DNA from 2 places in the Streptomyces sp. NPDC041122 genome. Region 1 is predicted to be linked to the other one. Evidence: riboswitches for the same ligand, from Rfam matches in the RefSeq annotation. Region 1 holds a riboswitch; the other holds the start of a gene.
The links. A riboswitch is a leader RNA that binds a small molecule or an ion and turns the genes downstream of it on or off. The one in region 1 is predicted to bind cobalamin.
Positions count from the first base shown of each region.

Region 2: linked by a shared signal. The riboswitch ahead of metE (5-methyltetrahydropteroyltriglutamate--homocysteine S-methyltransferase) and the one ahead of ACZ6B8_RS25530 (CoA-acylating methylmalonate-semialdehyde dehydrogenase) in region 1 are both predicted to bind cobalamin.

Region 1 is NZ_JBVIYQ010000007.1:274,666-281,911, forward strand. Features, by position in the region: partial or broken gene ACZ6B8_RS25515 (aldo/keto reductase) at 1-816, opposite strand, end outside; gene ACZ6B8_RS25520 (hypothetical protein) at 908-1,048, shown strand; gene ACZ6B8_RS25525 (VOC family protein) at 1,121-1,699, opposite strand; cobalamin riboswitch at 1,992-2,170, shown strand; gene ACZ6B8_RS25530 (CoA-acylating methylmalonate-semialdehyde dehydrogenase) at 2,382-3,881, shown strand; gene ACZ6B8_RS25535 (acyl-CoA dehydrogenase family protein) at 3,887-5,065, shown strand; gene ACZ6B8_RS25540 (enoyl-CoA hydratase/isomerase family protein) at 5,062-6,138, shown strand; gene mmsB (3-hydroxyisobutyrate dehydrogenase) at 6,135-7,061, shown strand.
Region 2 is NZ_JBVIYQ010000007.1:152,797-160,042, forward strand. Features, by position in the region: gene ACZ6B8_RS25025 (histidine phosphatase family protein) at 1-298, opposite strand, end outside; gene nrdR (transcriptional regulator NrdR) at 397-867, opposite strand; gene folP (dihydropteroate synthase) at 1,012-1,908, opposite strand; gene metE (5-methyltetrahydropteroyltriglutamate--homocysteine S-methyltransferase) at 1,986-4,304, opposite strand; cobalamin riboswitch at 4,467-4,693, opposite strand; gene aceB (malate synthase A) at 5,042-6,634, opposite strand; gene aceA (isocitrate lyase) at 6,762-7,246, opposite strand, start outside.

The sequences.
Region 1 (7,246 bases):
AGCCGCTCGGCCTGGGCGTACACCCAAGCCAGCGCCACCTGGGCCGGGGTGGCACCCAGCCGGTCGGCCACCTCGCGCACGGTCTGCGCGATCCTCTCGTTGGCCTCGCCCGCTTCGTCGGCGAAGCGGGGGTTGGTGCGCCGGAAGTCCCTCTCGCCCAGCGTGGAGCGGTCCAGGGTGCCGGTCAGGAACCCCCGCCCCAACGGCGAGTACGGCACCAGCCCGATCCTCAGCTCTGCCATCACCGGGGTGACCGCCTCGGCTTCGCGGGTCCAGAGCGAGTACTCGCTCTGGACCGCGGCGATCGGGTGCACCGCGTGGGCCCGGCGCAGCAGCTCGCCGTCGACCTCGGACAGGCCCAGATGGCGGACCTTGCCCGCCGCGACCAACTCGGCCGTCGCCCCGACGGTCTCCTCGATTTCCACGTCCTGGGGCGGCCGGTGGGCGTAGTACAGGTCGATCGTCTCGACGCCCAGCCGCAGCAACGAGGCGTCACAGGAGCGCAGCACGAAGTCCCGGGCACCGCGGATGCGGCGTCCCCGGGTCGCCGGCACTGCGGTCGATGCCGAACTTGGTGGCCAGCTGCACCTGGTTCCGGCGGCCGTGGATGGCCCGGCCGACCAGCACCTCGTTGTGCCCGGTGCCGTAGGCGTCGGCGGTGTCCAGGAACGTGACGCCCAGCTCCAGGGCCCGGTCGATGGTGGCCAGGCCGCCGTCCCAGTCGGCGGGGCCGTAGCTCTCGCTCATCCCCATGCACCCCAGGCCCATCGCGCTGACGGTGAGACCGGGCGAGCCGAGCGCGGTTCGGGTGATCATGCGTGGATGCTCCTCCGGGTCAGGTGCGGCGCGAGCGGGTGAGGGTGAAGCGCTCCACCTTCAGCGGGTCGCCACAGGACCCGGACACGAGGTGGGTTACCGGATCCTGCGCCGGCACGGGCTACCGCGTGGCCGTGTCCGCCGCATCACCGTCATCGCCGAGGACCTCGCCGCCGACGCCCGCCAGGGGGGCCGCATCGGACCCGCCGGCGCCTTCCAGCGCGTCAGCTGACCCGCACAGTCCCGCTACGCGCTCCCGGTCTGAGGCAAAAGCGCCGCTTCGGCCTGCGCCACGGGGTACGGATCAGCGCCAGCGGTTGTTGCTGGTATGGTCCCCGGCGAGCCAACGGGCGAGGTCGGCGTGTGCGGTGGCGCGCTGCTCGACGTCGATCTTCTCCACGTCGGGGTGGTCGACGGCGAACTCCAGGATCAGCCCGTTGGGGTCCGTGACGTACAGCGAGACACAGAAGCCGTGGTCGATCACGTGAGGGTTCGCGTCCACGGAGCCGGCCGCCTCGACGCGCTCGCGAATGGCTTCTTGTGCCCCGGCCTCGACCTTGAAGGCTATGTGGCGCAGAGGAGTTGAGTTGATGCTGGTCCTGAACTCCTCCTGGTCGTTGCGGTCCGCGAACTGAAAGAAGGCGAGCGCGCTGCCGTCGGCCAGGCCGTAGAGAGCGTGACTGTAGGCGCGCTCGACGCCGTGCATCACCTCGCGCTCGGTCCACGTGGCCACTAACGGCAGGCCGATCACGTCCTCGTAAAAGCGGCGGTTGGCTTCCTGGTCGTCGGTGATCCAGGCGTGGTGGTGGAGACGGAGGGGCAGGGACCGGGCCTGGGCGTGCGGCTCAGACCGTGTCTGCATCTGCGTCGGTGTCTGCGTCATGTCGGTCATCTCCTGTACGTAGGCGCGTAGTTGGCTGGTCGTCGATGCTGGTCGGCGTCGCCCTGAAAAGAATGCCACTAGCACAGGTTGAAGGTTAAATCATTTCTGGCCATGTTCGCGGTCAGGCCGCTTGCCGGCCGCCCCGGCCATCAACGGCGCTTTCGGGGATGAAGCGACAGGAAGAAACGATCCCAAAGGCGCGGCGGCACGTTCGGCCGCCGGCCCGCCGCGCGGTCCGGACCCGTGTGGCCGGAAAGGCGGGGGTGGACTTACTAGGACGTCCAACTATATGTTCGTGACCAGAGCCCGCGGTGCAGGGAAGCCGGTGTGAATCCGGCGCGGTCCCGCCACTGTGACCGGGGAGTGCGTTCTCGCCGAGCGATACGCCACTGACGGACGAGTCCGTCGGGAAGGCGGGAGAACGCGCGCTGATCCGGGAGTCAGGATACCGGCCGCGGGGTGTTCCGTGTTGTCCACGAGGATGGAGCAGACACGCATGGCACCGGTCCGTACCCACGACCCAGGTGATCCGGCGAAGCGAGCGGCGGCCGTCGCCGACGCTCGACTCCACGACGGCTCTTAGGCCTTCGCGTCCCACGTCAGGCCCATCGATCCGCCTGTCCGGCGGTGCCGTCGGCCTGCCGTGCCATCTTCGGATCTCACCTGACGAGAGCAGGCTCTCATGGTCCGTGAACTGACACATTTCATCGGCGGCAAGCACGTGCGCGGGGCCTCCGGGCTGTTCGCCGACGTGTACGACCCCAACTCCGGCTCCGTACAGGCCCACGTGCCGCTGGCGGGGCGCGACGAGACGGCCGCGGCAATCGCCGACGCCGAAGCGGCGCAGCGCGGCTGGGGCGAGTGGAACCCGCAGCGGCGCGCCCGCGTGATGCTGCGCTTCCTCCAACTCGTCGAACAGGAGCGGGAGTCGTTGGCCCGGCTGCTCTCCTCCGAACACGGCAAGACGATCGCCGACGCCCACGGCGACCTGCAACGCGGCCTAGAGGTGGTGGAGTTCGCGGCGGGCATCCCGCACCTGCTGAAGGGTGAGTTCAGCGACAACGCCGGCACCGGCATCGACGTGCACTCCCTGCGCGTACCGCTCGGCGTCACCGCCGGGATCACCCCGTTCAACTTCCCCGCGATGATCCCACTGTGGAAGGCCGCGCCCGCGCTCGCCTGCGGAAACTCCTTCGTTCTCAAGCCCTCCGAACGCGCGCCCTCGGTGCCGCTCCGGCTCGCCGAGCTGTTCCTGGAGGCGGGGCTGCCGCCCGGCGTCCTGAACGTGGTCAACGGCGGCAAGGAAAGCGTGGACACCCTCATCGAGGATCCGCGCGTGCAGGCGCTCGGCTTCGTCGGCTCCACGCCCGTGGCCGCGCACATCTACGCGAGCGCCGCCGCACACGGCAAGCGCGCGCAGTGCTTCGGCGGCGCCAAGAACCACATGATCGTGATGCCGGACGCCGACCTCGACCAGGCCGTGGACGCGCTGATCGGCGCCGGGTACGGCTCGGCGGGGGAGCGGTGCATGGCCATCTCGGTCGCCGTGCCCGTCGGTGAGGAGACCGCCGACGCGCTCGTCACCCGCCTCAAGGAACGCGTCGCGGAGCTGCGCATCGGCCGCTCCGACGACCCCGAGGCGGACTTCGGCCCGCTGGTCACCCGCGACGCCCTCGACCGGGTCCGCCGCTACGTGGACATCGGCGTCAACGAAGGGGCCGAACTCGTCGTCGACGGACGGGACGTCACCCTGCCCGGCCACGAGGACGGCTTCTTCGCGGGTGCCACGCTCTTCGACCGCGTCTCGCCCAGGATGCGGATCTACCGCGAGGAGATCTTCGGCCCGGTCCTCTGTGTGGTCCGTGCCGCGGACTACGAGGAGGCCCTGCGCCTGCCCACCGAACACCCCTACGGCAACGGCGTCGCCCTCTTCACCAGGGACGGGGACACCGCCCGCGACTTCACCCGCCGCGTCGGCGCCGGCATGGTCGGCGTCAACGTGCCGATCCCCGTGCCGGTCGCGTACCACACCTTCGGCGGCTGGAAGCGGTCCGGCTTCGGCGACCTCAACCAGCACGGCCCCGACGCCGTGCGCTTCTACACCCGTACGAAGACCGTCACCTCGCGCTGGCCGTCCGGGGCCAGGGAAGGCGCGAGCTTCACCATCCCGACGATGGGATGACGGCGATGACACCGACGGCCGCCGCCCTCACCAACGACCATCCCGCCGCCCTCACCAAGGACCAACTCGCCCTGGCCGAGGTCACACTGGACTTCGCCGAGGAACACCTCGCGCCGCACGCCGTCGCCTGGGACCGCGACAAACACTTCCCCGTGGACGTACTGCGCAAGGCCGCCGCGCTGGGCCTCGGCGGCGTCTACGTACGCGAGGAACACGGCGGTTCGGCGCTCGGCCGCACCGACGGAACCCTCGTGTTCGAGGCCCTCGCCACCGGCTGCCCCTCCATCGCCGGCTACCTCTCCATCCACAACATGGTCGCCTGGATGATCGACCGGTACGGCGACGAGAGGCAGCGCGCCCGCTGGCTGCCCGACCTGTGCACCGCGGCAACGCTGGGCAGTTACTGCCTCACCGAGCCGGGGGCCGGATCGGACGCCGCCGCCCTGCGGACGCGCGCCGAACGGGACGGGGACGGCTATGCGCTGACCGGCGTCAAGCAGTTCATCTCCGGAGCGGGCGCCTCGGCCGTCTACCTCGTCATGGCCCGCACCGGAGAGGAGGGCCCCCGCGGAATCTCCGCCTTCGTCGTCGAACGCGACGACCCCGGCCTCTCCTTCGGCGCCGACGAACGCAAGATGGGCTGGAACGCCCAGCCCACCCGCCAGGTGATCCTCGACGGCGTGCGCATCCCCGCCGACCGGCGCCTCGGCGCCGAGGGCGACGGCTTCCGCATCGCCATGACCGGCCTCAACGGCGGACGCCTCGGCATCGCGGCCTGCTCCCTGGGCGGCGCGCAGAGCGCACTGCACCGCAGCGTCACCCACCTCGCCGACCGCGAGGCGTTCGGCGCGCCCCTGCTGGACGCGCAGGCACTGCGGTTCCGCCTCGCCGACATGGCCACCGAACTGGCCGCCGCACGCGCGCTGGTGCGCCAGGCCGCGGACGCCCTCGACCGGGGCGACCCGCGGGCCCCGCAGCTGTGCGCCATGGCCAAGCGGTTCGCCACGGACACCGGCTACTCCGTGGCCGACCGGGCCCTGCAACTCCACGGCGGCTACGGCTACCTCAGCGAGTACGGCATCGAGAAGATCGTCCGTGACCTGCGGGTCCACCAGATCCTGGAAGGAACCAACGAGATCATGCGTCTCATCGTCGCCCGCGGCCTCACCGAGGCCGTCCGATGACCGCGGCCGACGACTCCGTGGTGCTCCGCGTCGAAGGCCGCGCGGCCCACGTGGTCCTCAACCGCCCCAAGGCCCTCAACGCCCTCACCCACACCATGGTGTGCCGTATCGACGAGGCGCTGGCCGCCTGGGCGGACGCCCCCGGGATCGAGACCGTCGTGCTCACCGGCGCGGGGGAGCGCGGCCTGTGCGCAGGCGGCGACATCCGCTCCATCCATGAGGACGCCACGACCGGCGACGCCGGGGCGACCCGGGAATTCTGGCGGGCCGAGTACCGCCTCAACGCCCGCATCGCGCACTACCCGAAGCCGTACGTCGCCGTCATGGACGGCCTCGTGATGGGCGGCGGGGTGGGGATCTCGACGCACGGCAGCGTGCGCGTGGTCACCGAAAGGTCCCGGGTGGCCATGCCGGAAACCGGCATCGGCTTCGTGCCCGACGTCGGCGGAACCTACCTCCTGAGCCTCGCACCGGGCGGCCTTGGGGCTCATCTGGCGCTCACGGGTGCCCAGGTGGCGGCGGGCGACGCGCTCAGGTGCGGGTTCGCCGACCACTTCGTACCGTCGTCCGCGCTGCCCCGCCTGCTGGCGGACCTTTCCGACGCGCCGGTACGCGAGGTGCTCCCGCGGTACGTGTGCGACGCCCCGCCCTCTCAACTCATCGAAGACCGGGGGTGGATCGACGCGTGCTACGCGGCCGACACGGTCGAGGAGATCGTCGAGCGGCTCCAGGCGGCCGGCCCGCGTGCGGCGAAGGAGGCCGCCGAGACACTCCTCTCCCGCTCACCGACCGCCCTCAAGGTGACCTTGGAGGCGTTGCGGCGGGCGCGTGAAATGGGGTCGCTGGAAGCGGTGTTGGACCAGGAGTACCGCGTCTCGTGCGCGGCCCTCGCCTCGGCCGACCTCGTGGAGGGCATCAGGGCGCAGATCGTCGACAAGGATCGGGCGCCGCGCTGGGACCCCGGCACGCTCGCCGAAGTGACCGCCGGTGACGTCGGACGTTTCTTCGCCCCGCTCGGGGCCCGCGAACTGGGTCTGGCAGACGGGGCGACGGATCAGGAGGTGGCGTGGTGACATCCGCACAGTCCACGGCGGCACGGAACGTCGCCTTCATCGGCCTCGGCCACATGGGCGGGCCGATGGCCGCGAACCTGGTCGGGGCCGGATACCGCGTCACCGGCCACGACCTCTCGGCCGAGGCCGTGACTGCCGCCGCCGAGCGGGGCGTGCTGCCCGCCGCCTCCGCCACTGCGGCCGCGCGGGAGGCCGACGTGGTGATCACCATGCTCCCCGCCGGACGCCACGTACTCGCCCTCTACGGTGAGGAAGGCCTGCTCACGGCGGCGCCCCCGGGCACGCTGTTCGTCGACTGCTCCACCATCGACGTCGCGGACGCACGCGCCGCCCACGAGGCCGTCGCCGCGGCGGGGCACCGGGGCCTCGACGCCCCGGTGTCCGGCGGCGTGGTGGGAGCCGAGGCGGGCACCCTGACGTTCATGACCGGTGGCGGCCCCGCGGAGTTCGCGGCGGCGGAACCGTTGCTGGCCGCGATGGGAAAGCGGGCGGTGCACTGCGGCTCCGCCGGGGCCGGGCAGGCGGCGAAGATCTGCAACAACATGATCCTCGGCATCACGATGGTCGCCGTCAGCGAGGCGTTCGTCCTCGGCGAGAGCCTGGGCCTCACCGCGCAGGCCCTGTTCGACGTGGCTTCCACAGCATCCGGGCAGTGCTGGGCGCTCACTTCCAACTGCCCCGTGCCGGGCCCTGTCCCCACGAGCCCGGCCAACCGCGACTACCGGCCGGGGTTCGCCGCCGCGCTCATGGCCAAGGACCTCGGCCTGGCCGCCGGCGCGGCCCGCGCGTCCGGCGTGGACGCCGCGCTCGGACTGCGGGCGGCCGCGCTGTACGAGGAGTTCGTCGCGGACGGCGGAGCGGGGCGGGACTTCTCGGCGATCGTGCAGGCGATCCGTGAGCGGTCCGAAGGGGACGCGGCGTGACGGATGCCGTCGTGGGACCGCCGACGACGCTCGGCGGCGGAGCGGCGAAGTCGGCGGCCCCCGAAGAGGAGCCCGTGCAGCGCCCGGTGCCGCACGTCACATGAGGTGAACGGAACCCGACGGAGTTGCGGTCCGACTCCTGGACCGGCCCGGCGCAGTAGCCGGACCGCGGCCCGTCGATCCAG
Region 2 (7,246 bases), 120 kb from region 1:
GCCCCATATCCATACCGGCGATCCCAGAGCTGTCGGAAATGTCGGCGGTGTCGACGGTGTCGGCGACACGACCGGTCGACGTCGGCGAGGTCGTTGCCGGGGTGAGTCCGAGCGCCTCGGCCGTCTCCCGGCACCGCGTGCTGCCGGAGGAGACGACGGTGGCGCCCGCGGGCAAGGAACCGGCCGCCGCACACGCGTCGGCCCGTCCGCCGGCGTCGAGCGGGGCGCCGTCGTCGAACCGGGCCTGACGCACCGACGCGGACATGGCGGGCGTGACGAGCAGGAGGCGGATGGTCACCGGACGTTCCTCAAGTGCCGTGCGAAACGGGCGGGTTGGGAGGCGTAGGGGCTCCGGGGGGACGCGCCGACACCGCGGTCCCGGCCGCGGTGGAACCCCTACGGCAACCGCTGTGCGCCCTCGCCGCACCGGGCCCGCAGATCGGCGATGGCGTTCTCGAAGTCGGCGAGCGACTCGAAGGCGCGGTACACGGACGCGAACCGCATGTACGCCACCGGGTCCAGCTCACTGAGCGGCTCCAGCACGGCCAATCCCACTTCGTGCGTGGACAGTTGGGCGCTGCCCGACGCCCGTACGTTCTCCTCCACCTGCTGGCCGAGCCGCTCGAGCATGTCCTCGGTGATGGGGCGGCCCTGGCACGCCTTGCGGACGCTGCTGACGATTTTGGTACGGCTGAACGGTTCGGTCACGCCGCTGCGTTTGACCACGAGCAGGGAGTAGGTCTCCACCGTGGTGAACCTCCGCTGGCAGTGCGTGCACTGCCGCCGGCGACGGATGGAGGTCCCGTCATCGGTCGACCGACTGTCGATGACGCGGCTGTCGGGGAGCCTGCAGAAGGGGCAGCACACCGTACGTGTCCTTTCCGATTCCCTCGGATGGTCAGGGTGTCTTCCGGCGTCCGGCCGACCGTGAGTGGATTCCGATGATAACCGATCTGACCTGGCTCTTTACACCAGATATACCGCTCCGTCAGGTTGTTCACTGATGGACAGTCACCAAGCCTTATCCCGCCCGGAGGCGCATCGCGCACCGGCGGCCGCGCCGATCGCGTGCGCGACCCGCACCGCGTCCGCCGTCGCCCGCACCTCGTGGACCCGCACGGCCCATGCGCCCTGATGGGCGGCGATGGCGGAGAGCGCCGCCGTCGCGGCGTCGCGTTCGCGGGCGGGTGGTGGCGTGCCGTCACCGTCGGACAGGACGCGTCCGAGGAACCTCTTCCGGGAGCCCGCGACCAGCACGGGACGGCCGAGGGAGCGGAGTGCGGCCAACTCGGCCACCAGGCGCAGGTCGTGCTCCGCTTCCTTGGCGAAACCGAGGCCCGGATCGATCACGAGACGCTCGGGAGGGATGCCGGCGCCCACGACGGCGTCGAGCCGGGCGCGCAGTTCGGCCACGACCTCGGCGACCACGTCGTGGTACACCGCCCGGCTGTTCATGTCGTGGCTGAACCCGCGCCAGTGCATCACCACGAAGGGAACGCCGCTCGCCGCCACGACGGGGAGCATCGCGGGGTCGGCGAGCCCTCCGCTGACATCGTTGACGAGGACCGCGCCCGCCGCGACCGCCCGCTCCGCGACCGTGGCACGCATGGTGTCGACGGAGACCGTGACGCCCTCGGCCACCAGGCCCCGGACCACGGGGACGACCCGTCGCAGCTCCTCGTCCTCATCGACCCGTGACGCGCCCGGGCGGGTCGACTCGCCGCCGACGTCGACCAGATCGGCGCCCTCGGCCATGAGGTCGAGCCCCCGCTTGCAGGCCGCGGGCGTGTCGAACCAGTGGCCGCCGTCGGAGAAGGAGTCCGGCGTCACGTTGACGACGCCCATGACAGCGCATCGACCCCAGTCGGGCAGTCCGTCGACCGTGTGACGGCCCGGGTGGCTGTGCATATGTGGTGTTCTCCGATGTGCCGGGGGAGGGGTGGGGCCGGGGCGCCGTCGACGCCGCGGCCCCACCTCCTCGGGGATCACGAGGCGGACAGTTCCTCGCGGACGGTCCTGGCCGCGGCGACCAGGTTCTCCAGGGAGGCACGGGTCTCGGGCCAGCCGCGGGTCTTGAGGCCGCAGTCCGGGTTCACCCAGAGCCGCTCGGCGGGGATCGCCTCAAGTCCCTTACGCAGCAGGGCCGCTGCTTCCTCGGTGCTCGGTACGCGCGGGGAGTGGATGTCGTACACGCCCGGGCCGGCCTCCCGCGGGTAGCCGTGGGCGGCGAGTTCGCGGGCGACCTGCATGTGGGAGCGGGCCGCCTCCAGGCTGATGACGTCGGCGTCCAGGTCATCGATGGCCTGCACGATGTCGCCGAACTCGGCGTAGCACATGTGCGTGTGGATCTGCGTGTCCGGCCGTACCCCGCTGGTGCTGAGGCGGAAGGACTCGGTGGCCCATGCCAGGTAGGCGGAGTGGTCGGCGGCGCGCAGCGGCAGCGTCTCGCGCAGGGCGGGCTCGTCGACCTGGATGACCGAAGTCCCGGCCGCCTCCAGGTCGTTGACCTCGTCGCGCAGGGCGAGCGCGACCTGGCGGGCGGTGTCGCCGAGTGGCTGGTCGTCACGGACGAAGGACCAGGCGAGCATGGTGACGGGGCCGGTGAGCATGCCCTTGACGGGGCGGCTGGTGAGCGACTGGGCGTACGTCGTCCAGCGCACCGTCATCGGCTCGGGCCGCGAGATGTCGCCGGCGAGGACCGGCGGGCGGACGTAGCGGGTGCCGTAGGACTGCACCCAGCCGTGCTGAGTGGCGAGGTAGCCGGTGAGCTGCTCGGCGAAGTACTGCACCATGTCGTTGCGTTCGGGCTCACCGTGCACCAGCACGTCGATGCCCGCCTTCTCCTGGAAGGACAGGACCTCGCGGATCTCGTTCCTGATGCGCTCCTCGTACCCGGCCGTGTCGATCCGCCCGGCCCGCAGGTCGGCGCGGGCGGTGCGCAGTTCGGTGGTCTGCGGGAAGGACCCGATGGTCGTCGTCGGGAGCAGCGGGAGACCGAGGGCTGCACGCTGGGCCGCCGCACGCTCCGCGTACGGCTGGGAGCGTCGGGCGTCGGCGTCCGTGACCGCGGCGGTACGGGCGCGGACGGCCGGGTCGCGGGTGATGGTGGAACCGGCGCGGGAGGCCAGGTCGGCGCGGTTCGCGGCGAGTTCGGCCGCGATGGCTTCGGTGCCCTGGGAGAGGCCGCGCGCCAGGACGGAGATCTCCCGCGTCTTCTGCCGGGCGAACGCCAGCCAGCGGGCGACCTGCGGGTCGATGTCCCGCTCCGCGGTGGCGTCCAGCGGGACGTGCAGGAGCGAGCAGGACGCGGCGACGTCCACGCGGTCGGCGAGCCCGAGGAGTGTGCCGAGGGTGGCGAGGGACCTCTCCAGGTCGTTGATCCAGATGTTGCGGCCGTTGACGACACCGGCGACCAGCCGCTTGCCGGTCAGTCCGCCGACGGCGGCGAGGTCGTCGAGGTTGGCGGCGGCCGTCTCGGTGAAGTCGAGGGCCAGGCCGTCGACGGGGGCCTTGGCCAGAATGCCGAGCGCGTCACCGAGACGACCGAAGTACGAGGCGACCAGGAGCTTGGGGCGGTCGGTGAGGGCGCCCAGGTCGCGGTAGGCGCGCTCGGCGGCGTTCAGCTCGGCCGGGGTGCGGTCCTGGACCAGGGCGGGCTCGTCCAGCTGGACCCACTCGGCGCCCGCCGCGCGCAGGTCCGCGAGCACCTCGGCGTAGACGGGCAGGAGCCGGTCGAGGAGCGTCAGCGGGTCGAAGTCGGCGGCCACACCCGGCGCGGGCTTGGCGAGCAGGAGGTACGTCACGGGGCCCACGAGGACGGGACGCGCCGTGTGCCCGATCGCGAGGGCTTCCGTCAGCTCGGCGACCTGCTTGGCGGAGTCGGCCCGGAACGCGGTGTCGGGCCCCAACTCGGGCACCAGGTAGTGGTAGTTGGTGTCGAACCACTTCGTCATCTCCAGCGGCGCCACGTCCTGCGTGCCGCGCGCCATCGCGAAGTAGCCGTCGAGGGCGTCGGCCTGTACGGCCGCGCGGTGCCGCTCGGGGACAGCGCCGACCATGACACTGGTGTCGAGAACGTGGTCGTAGTACGAGAAGTCACCGGTCGGCACCTCGTGGAGGCCGGCGTCGGCCAACTGCCGCCAGTTCGACCGGCGAAGGTCCGCCGCGGTCTCCCGGAGGGCGGCAGCGGTGACGCGGCCCTTCCAGTAGCCCTCGATGGCCTTCTTCAGCTCCCGGTTCCGGCCCTGGCGGGGGTAGCCGTACACGGTGGCTCGTGCTGCCGCGGCTGCGGGCTGCGCTGTCACGGAACTCTCCTTCGCGAGATGTGTCCTGGTTCTCCCGGAGACCGGACGGGGCGCGAAGGGACGACTGACCGGACGGACCACGCCGCGGTCGGATGCCGCGCGTGCCGCTCGATATGTACGCCGACCCGCCCACGAGGTCACCGAAAGCGCCGCACGTGATCGGTCACGTGCGGGCAACGGGCAGGTCTTCGGACTCGCGGGCACGTCACGTGTCGGCCGGACACGGGACACCTACTGGCCGTCGCTTCCCGGACCCGGTCGGGTCCAGTGCTGATGACGGCGGTCGTTCCCACTCACCGCTGCGGGGCAGTCCCGGATTCCCACCGGGTTCCCTCTTACGACGCATCCCGCCTGGCGGACGGGGCGAACCAGCTGCACCGCTCACCCTAGGCGCACGGAAACCGATCGCACACCCCGGCCCGCATTTCGACATGTGAAGCGGGTCACGAGCGTGACACCGGGTGTCATCTCGCTCCGGCACACGTGAGAGGAGTGCCGGGCGGATCACCACTCCGCCCCGCACCCCTCTCCCGCAGCAGCCGCGGGCCCCTCAGCCCGGCGGCGGACCCGGGCCCCTCAGCCCCGGTCGTAGGTGTGGAACCCGCCCCTGCTCGGCAGGTTCAAATCGCCGCGTGGTACGGCGTGTTGGGGGGGCGATGCACTCCCGCGCGGCGCGGGCTGCGACCACGACCGCCTCGCAGGCCACGGTCGTGTCCAGGCCGGTGACTCCCCAGCCATCACAGTCCCTCCGGACGGTGCACGAGATGGCGCGTGTAGGCGTCCGTGGTGAAGAAGGCGGGCAACTCCCGTGCCAGCGCGGTGCGTTCGAAGAGTCCCCGGACATCGTCGAGCGGCGCCCACGGGTACTCCGCGCCGAGGGAAGCCAGTTCGTCCTCCAGTACCTCCAGGACCCGCTCCCGGTCGACGACCCGGTGCCGCAGCCACTGCCAGATCTGTACCCGTGCGATCTCCGCCGTGGCGGCGTCCTCCATGAGCCCGTCGAGGGCGACGGCGCCCTGCCCGCGCAGCCAGGCGGCGAAGTAGCGCAGCGCCACCGCGACGTTCGTGCGCACGCCCTCCGGGGTGGGCCGGCCGCTGGTGCGCCGCACGGAAAGGAGCTGCTCCGGCCCCACCTCGACGTCGTCGCGGGTGCGGTCGAGCTGATGCGGCCGCGGTCCGAGGACACCGTCGAAGACATCCCGGCAGACGGGCACCAGAGCGGGGTGGGCGACCCGGGAGCCGTCGAAGCCGTCCTCGGCTTCACGCTCCTTGTCGAGTCGCACCTGGGCGAGGGCGGCCTGGTGTGCCTCGGCGTCCCTGCCGGGTACCTGGGCGGCCATTCCACCGATGGCGTGGGCACCGCGCCGGTGACAGGTGCGCACGAGGAGCTCGGTGTAGGCGCGCATGAAGGCTGCCGTCATGGTGACCTTGGCGCGGTCGGGCAGCAGGAAGTCGGTGCGGTGCCCGAAGGTCCTGATGAGGCTGAACAGGTAGTCCCAGCGTCCCGCGGTGAGACCGGAGCTGTGTTCGCGCAGCTCGTAGAGGATCTCCTCCATGGCGACGGCGGCCGTGACGGTCTCGATCAGGACGGTGGCCCGGATCGTGCCCCGGGGCATGCCGAGGAGTTCCTGGGCGAGCACGAACACGTCGTTCCACAGCCGTGCTTCACCCCGGCCCTCCAGCTTGGGCAGGTAGAAGTACGGACCGTGTCCGGCGTCGATCTGCCGCTGGGCGCAGTGGAAGAAGTAGAGCCCGAAGTCCACCAGCGAAGCCGGCACGGCGCGGCCGTCGATCCGCAGGTGCTCCTCGGTCAGATGCCAGCCGCGCGGACGGACGACGATGGTCGCGAGCCGCTCACCGAGCCGGTACCGCTTGCCCTTCGGAGTGGTGAAGTCGATGCGGCGCTCGATGGCGTCCAGGAGGTTCAGCTGCCCGCCGACGATGTTGTCGCAGGTGGGGGCGGTGGCGTCCTCGAAGTCCGCCATCCACACCTGAGCACCGGAGTTGAGCGCGTCGACCGTCATCGCCCGGTCCGGGGGGCCGGTGATCTCCGCGCGGCGGTCGGTCAGGCCGGGGGCGGGCGGCGCCACCCGCCAGGAGGCGTCCGCGCGGATGCGGGTGGTGGCGACGGAGAAGTCCAGGGGGGAGCCGGCGGCGAGCCTGGCCGCCACGCGTGCCCGCTCCCTGAGGAGGTCGGCGCGGCGCTCGGCGAAGGCGTCGGCGAGGCGGCCGACGAAGTCCAGGGCCGCCGGCGTGAGGATCTCGTCGTGACGGTGGCCCCCTGGCGTGCCGAGGAGCTGGATGCGGCTGGTGGGCGCGGAGACGGGCATGAGGCTCTCCTCAGCGGGAGCGGCCGGGGGCCGGACGGAGACGGTCGTCCGGCCCCCGGCCTGATCGCAGGGTGGGGCTGGATGGGGTGGGGAATGACGGGCCCCGCCGACAGGGCCCGGGCGCGGCCTAGTGGAACTGCTCGGTCTCCGTGGAGCCGGCCAGCGCCGTGGTGGAGGAGGCCGGATTGACGGCGGTCGACACGAGGTCGAAATAGCCGGTGCCGACCTCTCGCTGGTGCTTGACCGCGGTGAACCCGTGCTCCTGCGCGGCGAACTCCCGCTCCTGGAGGTCGACGTAGGCGGTCATGCCGTGCTCGGCATAGCCGCGCGCCAGGTCGAACATGCCGTGGTTGAGCGAGTGGAAGCCGGCCAGGGTGATGAACTGGAAGCGGTAGCCCATCGCCCCCAACTCCCGCTGGAACTTGGCGATCTGGTCGTCGTCCAGCGCGGCCTTCCAGTTGAAGGACGGCGAGCAATTGTAGGCCAGCATCTGGTCCGGGTGCTCGGCGTGGATCGCCTCGGCGAACTCACGGGCCTGGGCGAGATCGGGCGTGCCGGTCTCGACCCAGATCAGGTCGGCGTACGGGGCGTAGGCGAGGCCCCGGGCGATCA